2 regions of the Rhizobium sp. PP-F2F-G48 genome follow, and region 1 is predicted to be linked to the other one. Evidence: predicted binding sites of a transcription regulator. Region 1 holds the regulator's gene; the other holds the start of a gene.
The links. The regulator LexA, encoded in region 1, represses DNA repair genes until DNA is damaged. The targets are predictions, from matches to a motif close to TGTTCNNNNTGTGTTCNG.
Positions count from the first base shown of each region.

Region 2: C8J36_RS02385 (ribonuclease) is a predicted target of LexA. The motif match lies at 2,017-2,034, and genes of this name have one in related genera.

Region 1 is NZ_SLVH01000001.1:997,092-1,001,301, reverse strand. Features, by position in the region: partial or broken gene C8J36_RS04530 (transposase) at 1-73, shown strand, start outside; gene C8J36_RS04525 (hypothetical protein) at 252-572, shown strand; gene C8J36_RS04520 (hypothetical protein) at 842-1,147, opposite strand; gene lexA (transcriptional repressor LexA) at 1,458-2,174, opposite strand; gene C8J36_RS04510 (single-stranded DNA-binding protein) at 2,435-2,968, opposite strand; gene uvrA (excinuclease ABC subunit UvrA) at 3,265-4,210, shown strand, end outside.
Region 2 is NZ_SLVH01000001.1:513,856-518,065, forward strand. Features, by position in the region: gene C8J36_RS02370 (DUF4432 family protein) at 1-342, shown strand, start outside; gene C8J36_RS02375 (TIGR01244 family sulfur transferase) at 419-760, shown strand; gene C8J36_RS02380 (alpha/beta hydrolase) at 936-1,883, opposite strand; gene C8J36_RS02385 (ribonuclease) at 2,083-3,072, shown strand; gene ettA (energy-dependent translational throttle protein EttA) at 3,225-4,210, shown strand, end outside.

The DNA.
Region 1 (4,210 bases):
CCGCTACGACCGCTGTGCACATACCTTCTTCTCGAGCATCTGCATCGCAGCCGCTGTTATCTTCTGGCTGTGAATTTTATGAGTCCTGAGCCTAGTGCAATGCCAAAAAAGGAAAGCCGTCATCTCGGACAGGTGCGCGACAAATCGATTGAAAGTGATGAGGCCTTCGCTATTCTTCGATTAGCGTACTCGAACGGACGCAATCGAATTTCCTGGGGAGGAGACTGAACGACATGATCACAAAAAACTGCATGGCAGGCGCCCTCTTGGTGAGCGCCACCTTCTTGTCAAACCCCGCGCAAGCGGAAGATCTTGTCTTCACGCTGAAGAACGGTACGCAATCGGTTCTCACGCGATTCTACACGTCACCCGTCGGCGTCAGCGACTGGGAGAGGGACGTCTTCGGAGAGCAGGTGCTCAGTCCTGGCGAGACGATCGAACTGACGATCGCGGACGGACGCGACGTTTGCGACTACGACATGCGGTTCGAGTTCGAGGAGGGGTCAGACTTGGCGACGACTGAAGACAAGCAAAACCTGTGCGAGATGGGATCCTATACCATTCACGAATAGCGGACGCCGTTGTGCCGAAAGATGCCGGAATCAACAATAGTGGAAGCAGCCAGACAGACGTTGGGCTTTAGAGTGAGCTGGCTGCTCCAACTGTCGTCATGGGAACGCCATTGCCGAGATCGTTGTTGGCGTACTTGATCACGAGGATACTAAGGACGGATGCTAGCATCCCGACGAAAATCATTCTCATAGCGTGATCCTTTGCGCACGGTCTGCGCTTGAAAAGAGATGGTACGGCGCCATTGCCAGCGATCCTTTATCAGCGATCTTCAGTCGAAATCGCCGATCCGACCATGCTGCTCAAGAACGAGGGCTGGGCCGGCTTCGCCAATCGCTGTGTTGCCCCGCCTTGAGACGACTGCCGTGCCCGCATGTCCGCGTGCAAGACGACTGGCCAAAGCGCGGGCTTCATCGGCGGTCTTGATGCTCAATGGTCGATCGGATAGCGAAATCTCGCCTTCGCGATCGTCGAAGACCAGGACTTCAAAACTTTCCAATGTTCCCGGCATCTCGGTCTCCGCAGTGTTCGGCCGGTTAACGCCGATGTCCGCAAGCAGTTCCGTCTGCTTCTCCATCGTGCAGATTTCTCTGAAAAACGCGTGCCGCTGGATCTCGCGAGCCGAGTGCCTGCATCCGCTTCTCGTATCCTCTTCGCCTCCCCAACGGTTTCGAGAATAGCAATCCCCGCCTCCATCCTTGTCGAACGAAAGCAACAGAAAGAAGGCCGCACCATGAGAAACAAGCAAACCGCGCATTGATGAAATGCACGGCGCGAGGTCACTATCGAAGCGGACAGGACGAGGAATTCAGGACGAGGAAAACCGATGCTTGCCCTGGAGACCGACGCCTCCAATCGGCCACCCCTCGCCGGAAACCATATCCTTTTTACTGGTAGTGGCGGATCAAGCCGACAAGCTTTCCCTGAACCTTGACCCGGTCCGGTCCGAAAATCCGCGTCTCATAGGCCGGGTTGGCCGCCTCCAGAGCGACAGAGGCTCCCTTGCGGCGGAAGCGTTTCAAGGTCGCCTCTTCGTCATCGACCAAGGCCACGACGATCTCGCCCGGGCTGGCGCTGTTCGCACTCCGGATGATGACGGTATCGCCATCGAGAATGCCCGCTTCGATCATCGAGTCCCCCCGAACTTCCAACGCATAATGCTCGCCACTGCCGAGCATGAAAGCGGGAACGGCAATGTCATGCGTGTTGTTCTGGATAGCGGAAATCGGCACGCCGGCAGCAATCCGACCCATGACAGGAACGGAGACGCTGTTATCGTTTCCGACGCCAATGGCAGCCTTCGCCGGTGTTTCCGGGACAGAGGACGGGCGACTTCCCTGAATGACGCTCGGTGAAAACCCCCGCTTCGGCGGTGTCGACGCGAGATAGGCGTCCGGCAGCTTGATCACCTCGAGCGCCCGCGCCCTGTTTGGCAAGCGCCGGATAAAGCCACGCTCTTCGAGCGCCGTGATCAGCCGATGGATGCCGGACTTGGAGGCCAGTTCCAGAGCATCCTTCATCTCGTCGAACGATGGCGGAACACCCGATTCCTTCATGCGCTCATGAATGAAAATCAACAATTCCTGTTGCTTGCGGGTCAGCATGATCAAACGACTCCAAAGTCACGAAACAAAGCAAGAACAGTGTTATATGTTCCTCATGTGTTCTGCAAGTGCCATTCCGCCGAAGTGAACCGTTCATCGACGAAAAGGCGAATTCGTTCAGATGCGTTGCTTGCGGCGAGGTCCTTTCCGAAAGGACAGACCTTGAGATCAGCGTTCATCGCTCCGGCAATAAGAAACGCCGTCGCAAGCAGGCTCGCAACGGCGAAAAGGCTATTTGACACTCGGTGTCCAAGACGGAATCAGAACGGAATGTCGTCATCCAGATCGCGCGAGAAGCCACCGCTCGCCCCGCCGGTGCTGCCGCCCGAACGACCGCCGGACGACTGGGCCGGACGATCGAAATCGTCGCCATAGTTCGGTCCGCTGCCCCCGCCGTAATCCGAACTCCCACGGTTTCCACCACCACTACCGCCGCCGCCGTCACGGCCATCCAGCATGGTCAGCGTCGAATTGAAGCCCTGAAGCACCACTTCGGTGGAATAGCGGTCGTTGCCGTCCTTGTCCTGCCATTTGCGTGTCTGCAAGGCGCCTTCGAGATAAAGCTTGGCGCCCTTCTTCACATATTGTTCGACGACCTTGCACAGGCCCTCGTTGAAAACGACGACCGTATGCCACTCGGTCTTCTCGCGTCGCTCGCCCGAATTTCGGTCGCGCCAGCTTTCGGACGTGGCGATGCGCAGGTTCGCGATCGGCTTTCCGTCCTGCGTCCGCCGGATTTCCGGGTCCGCCCCGACATTTCCGATGAGGATCACCTTGTTTACGCTACCAGCCATCTCTTTGTCCTGTCTCCTGAAAGCGGCCCAACGTCCCGCAATGTGCGCAAAGCCTACGCTGTTGGATCTGGCTTTTCGCCCTCGACCCGCGGCAATCCACAACAGTTTGCAAATTTGTTCTTTATTTGTTCTAATTCTTCGTTATGATCCTGTCAACCATGCACGCGCCGGGCTTCCGATGCTCAACGAGCCTGCCCGGACCGGGACGTTCGAATTGCGGTTTCGCCCGAGGCCGGGTCGACATATGAAGTATTGATCTTAAGTAAGGGCTTCGTCCCCATACAGAGCGTTTGACCATGAGCGAATTCAAGACCATCTCGATCCGCGGTGCGCGGGAGCACAATCTCAAGGGTATCGACCTCGATCTCCCGCGCAACAAACTGATCGTGATGACCGGCCTTTCCGGGTCGGGAAAATCGTCGCTCGCCTTCGACACGATCTATGCGGAAGGGCAGAGGCGCTACGTCGAGAGCCTGTCGGCCTATGCGCGCCAGTTTCTGGAGATGATGCAGAAGCCGGATGTGGACCTGATCGAAGGTCTTTCGCCCGCAATTTCGATCGAACAGAAGACGACGTCGAAGAACCCCCGCTCGACCGTGGGAACGGTGACGGAGATCTACGACTATATGCGCCTTCTTTTCGCGCGCGTCGGTGTCCCCTATTCGCCGGCGACCGGGCTGCCAATCGAGAGCCAGACGGTGAGCCAGATGGTTGACCGTATCCTTGCGATGGAGGAAGGCGCTCGCCTGTACATCCTCGCGCCGATGATCCGGGGCCGTAAGGGCGAGTACAAGAAAGAACTCGCGGAGCTGATGAAAAAGGGCTTTCAGCGCGTCAAGGTCGATGGCCAGTTCTACGAGATCGCCGATGTCCCCGCGCTCGACAAGAAATACAAGCACGATATCGATGTGGTGGTCGATCGCCTGGTCGTGCGCGGCGATATTGCTGCGCGGCTGGCCGACAGTCTGGAAACATCGCTCAGGCTGGCCGATGGTCTTGCGATAGCCGAATTTGCCGACAAGCCTCTGCCCGAGAAGGAGACCTCGGCCGGCGGCTCCGCGAACAAATCGCTCAACGAGACGCATGAGCGGGTGCTGTTTTCGGAGAAATTCGCCTGCCCCGTCTCCGGCTTCACGATTTCCGAGATCGAACCGCGGCTGTTTTCCTTCAACAATCCGTTCGGTGCCTGCTCCACCTGCGACGGCCTCGGCAGTCAGCAGAAGATCGACGAGGCCCTCATCG
Region 2 (4,210 bases), 480 kb from region 1:
GATGCAAAACCAACTCCAGATGCAAAACCCGCTGGCCGTGCAGCCACCGGTGCGGCGATCGCCGCAGACGACTGGGCACGGGTGCGAATTGGCCCCTTTGCGGCGCTCGCGAACCGCTCGCTCGACATCCGTTTCAGGAGCGACCACCTACCGTTCCTCCAGATGTGGCGTTGCCAGCGCGGCGACGCGAACGTGGTCAGCATCGAGCCCGTATCCCACCGCATCGCCAAGCGCCCAGCGCTTGCCGAGAGCGGCGCGCTTTTCATGCTCAAGCGGGGCGCCGCAATCGCATACGAACTGATGTTCGGCATCGTCGCCCCGGAGGAAGCGGACCTGACCTGATTGACCTCTGCCGCAAAGGCGTCCTACATCTTCGACAACGAAGCTTGCGGCGCGCCGCGCGTCGAGGAGAACCAGCATGGACGACATCCGCCCGATCAACGACGAATATTCCGTGACCGGCCAAATTACAGCAGCCGACCTCGATCAGATCAAGGCCCTGGGCTTCAAGTCGATCGTCTGCCACCGCCCCGACCATGAGCAGCCCGGCCAGCCGGACTTTGCCGAGATCGAGCAACGCGCCCATGCGCTTGGCATAGAGACGATGCATATTCCCGTCGGCCCCGCTGGCGTGACCGCCGATGCCGTGCACAAGATGGTCGATGCGCTCGACACGTTCCAGCGCCCCATGCTCGGCTACTGCCGCTCCGGCGCCCGCTCGACCGCCGTCTACCAGCAGACGCAACATATCCGCGGGTAAACTCGATGTCTCCAGGAGGGCTCGGCGGCTCGCTCCGCACTGTGCCTCTCAGTATGGCCCTCTCAGTACCGCCCCTCAGGACCGTCCCTCTCGTATCGTCCCTCTCTGGCCTCCGTCCGAAGGCCCTCCGTGACATGCGCGCTTGGCGGAAAGCGCTTCGGCCTCCTGCTTCTGCCTAGTCTGGCGCACCCCGCGAGCGCTCGACGACGCTGCGACACCAGGCGGAAAACGCCTGTTCAGCGCGCGCCCGGACCGTGTCGTTCAGAGTGTCGTGGCGTGCGCCCGGATAGATCGTTGCGGTTACCTGCCGCAGGCCCGCTTTCTTCATCCGGGTTTGCAGCCATGATACGGCTTTTCCATTCTCGGTCGCCGGATCCTCTCCGCCGCCGACAAGGTTGACCGGCATGTCCGGCGGAAGCCGACGGAGACGATCCAGCGTCGCACCGGCGTAGCTCATACGAAACAGTTCGATCCAGAGCGAAACCGTGACGTCGAATCCGCAAAGGGGATCGGCAACATACCGATCGACCTCCATCGGGTCATGGGACAGCCAGTCGAAATCGGTTCTCCGCTCAGCGATCGAGCGCGCCCACGCACCGAAGGTGAGGCGAGCCAGTATCGGGCTCGGCACATCCGAGCCTTTCAACATCCGCTCGACCGCAAGAACGCCCTGCCCGAACCGACCGGCGAGGCCCGGATGAAAATTCGCATTCCACACGGCAAGACCGTCATAGAGCCCCGGATCTCTTTCCGCGGCATTCAGAGCGACCAAGCCGCCCATGGAATGGCCGAAAAGGATGATCGGCAAACCGGGATGATCCGACGCCGCCCAATTCCGGACCGCCGCCACATCCTCCAGCACGGCATCGAGACCTCCATCGGGCGCAAATCTCCCCTGAAGATGCGCCGGACTGCGCGTCGCACCATGTCCCCTGTGATCGTGGACATAGACGGCGAGCCCCTGTGCCGCCATCGACACGGCGAAGTTCAGGTAGCGCCGCCCATGCTCTGCCACGCCGTGATTGACCAGAAGCAAACCGCGCACCGGCGTCGTTGCCGGCATGTGATAGATCGCGAGATCCGCACCGGACGGGCTGGCCAGCCGCCTCTCCTCGAATGTCACGATCGTCTCCTCCAGAAGCCATCCCCGCCGCCACTATCCGGGCACAGAACGGAGATGTCAATATGAGCATTCCCTAAAAAATTGTGAGCCGTGCACAATTCGTTCTTGCATTTATCCTGTTTTAGTCCTTCATTGATCTTGTTTTGTTCTGGAGGTCGAAATGATGTTTTTGGGTGTTCCGAGTGCATTTTCCGCGCCGATGCGACTATGGCGTTTCTACCGAAACCTGCGTTCCCTCGGGCTATTCTTCTCCGTTTGCCTTGCGTTGGCGGTGGCGGGCTCAGCGGATGACGTCTACGCGGGGGAGGTGACGGCTCCAGCGGCTTCAACGGTACAGAAAGCGCCTCAAGCACTCGCTGCACCGACGTCCTCCAATCCCGCGGCGTCCTCCAATCCGCCGGCGCCGGCCGATCGCTCTGACCTGACGAGGAGCCAGGATCGCAAGCCCGCGGCAGGACGAACCGGTTCTGTCCTCGGGCTCAGCTGGTTGCCGGCTTTCTGCGAGACGAAAGCCAAACGCCCGGAATGCTTGGGGCAGACGTCGGAGCGTGCCGATGCGCGAGCTTTGACGCTCGCCGGCCTCTGGCCGGTTCGCAACAGCTTCTGCAAAGTCTCCGAGGCTCTGCAGGCTCAGGATCGCAAGCGCGATTGGCTGGCGCTGCCCGCGGTGCCGCTGCCGACAGAGCTTGCCACGAAGCTTGCTGTCGCCATGCCCGGGGTCGCCTCTGGCCTCGACCGACACATGTGGTTGCGAAGCGGCAGCTGCCAGACCCTCGAGCCGGACGCTTACTTCTCTCTTCAGATCCGCCTGCTCGAGGCCGTCAACCGTTCGGCCGTCGGCGCCTTGTTTCGCAGCAAAGTCGGTCTGGACATCACCGAAGCCGAGGTGAGGGCGGCCTTCGATACGGATTTTGCGGCGGGTGCCGGGGAGCGCGTTCGTCTTCAGTGCCGAAAGGTCGGCGATCGGACGCTTGTGACGGGACTGACGATCGGTCTCTCCGCAACGATGGACGAAGCATCGGATCTTGCGACGTCGATGCTTGGGGCGGCACCCATCCGCTCGCGCTGCAGTGCCGGTCTGCTCGATGCCGCCGGATCGTCACGGCAACTTCGGTCTCGAAACGAGGCGGTGGTCGGGACGGTGGGAACGGGAGCGAGCCGGGCCGGCGCTGCGATCGAGCTTCGTTAGCCGCCGCGTCGTTCGGTGCTCTAGGCTGTCCTCTGGCCTGCGCGCTTCAATTCCGCATCGGGGTGGAAATGAGGGCGGGCGTCATTGCTCCCCCGGCGCAATTCGCCTACATAGCGGGCCAAATTCCATTTCCCGCGGAGCATTGATCGAGCATGGCGCGTCAATTTATCTATCACATGGCCGGGCTGAACAAGGCCTACGGCACGAAGAAGGTCCTGGAGAACGTCCATCTCTCGTTCTACCCGGATGCGAAGATCGGTATTCTCGGCCCGAACGGTGCCGGTAAATCGACCGTCCTGCGCATCATGGCGGGTCTGGACAAGGAATACACCGGCGAAGCCTGGCTCGCCGAGGGTGCGACGCTCGGCTACCTGCCACAGGAGCCGCACCTCAATCCGGATAAGGACGTACTGGGCAACGTCATGGAAGGTGTGGCCCACAAGACGGCCGTGCTCGAGCGCTACAACGAGCTGATGATGAATTATTCCGACGAGACGGCCGACGAGGGTGCGCGTCTGCAGGACGTCATCGACAGTCAGAACCTCTGGGATCTCGACAGTCAGGTCGAGATGGCCATGGACGCGCTGCGCTGCCCGCCGGCCGATGCCGATGTCGCGGGCTTGTCGGGAGGTGAGCGGCGTCGCGTCGCACTCTGCAAGCTCCTTCTGTCGCAGCCCGATCTCCTGCTTCTCGACGAACCGACCAACCACCTGGATGCCGAGACGATCGCCTGGCTCGAAAAGCACCTCCGGGAGTACCCGGGTGCCGTCATGATGATCACCCACGATCGCTACTTCCTCGACAACGTCACGGGCTGGATTCTGGAACTCGACCGCGGCCGTGGCATTCCCTATGAAGGCAACTATTCGGCCTACCTCCAGTCCAAGGCCAAGCGTCTTGCCCAGGAAGGCCGTGAGGATGTCGCCAAACAGAAGGCGCTGTCCCGCGAGCAGGAGTGGATCGCGTCCAGTCCCCGCGCACGCCAGGCCAAGTCGAAAGCGCGTATCCGCGCCTATGACGAGTTGGTGGAAGCAGCCGAGAACCGCAAGCCCGGCGAAGCGCAGATCGTCATTCCGGTCGGCGAGCGGCTCGGTCAGGTGGTCATCGAGGCCGAAAACCTGTCGAAGAGCTATGGCGA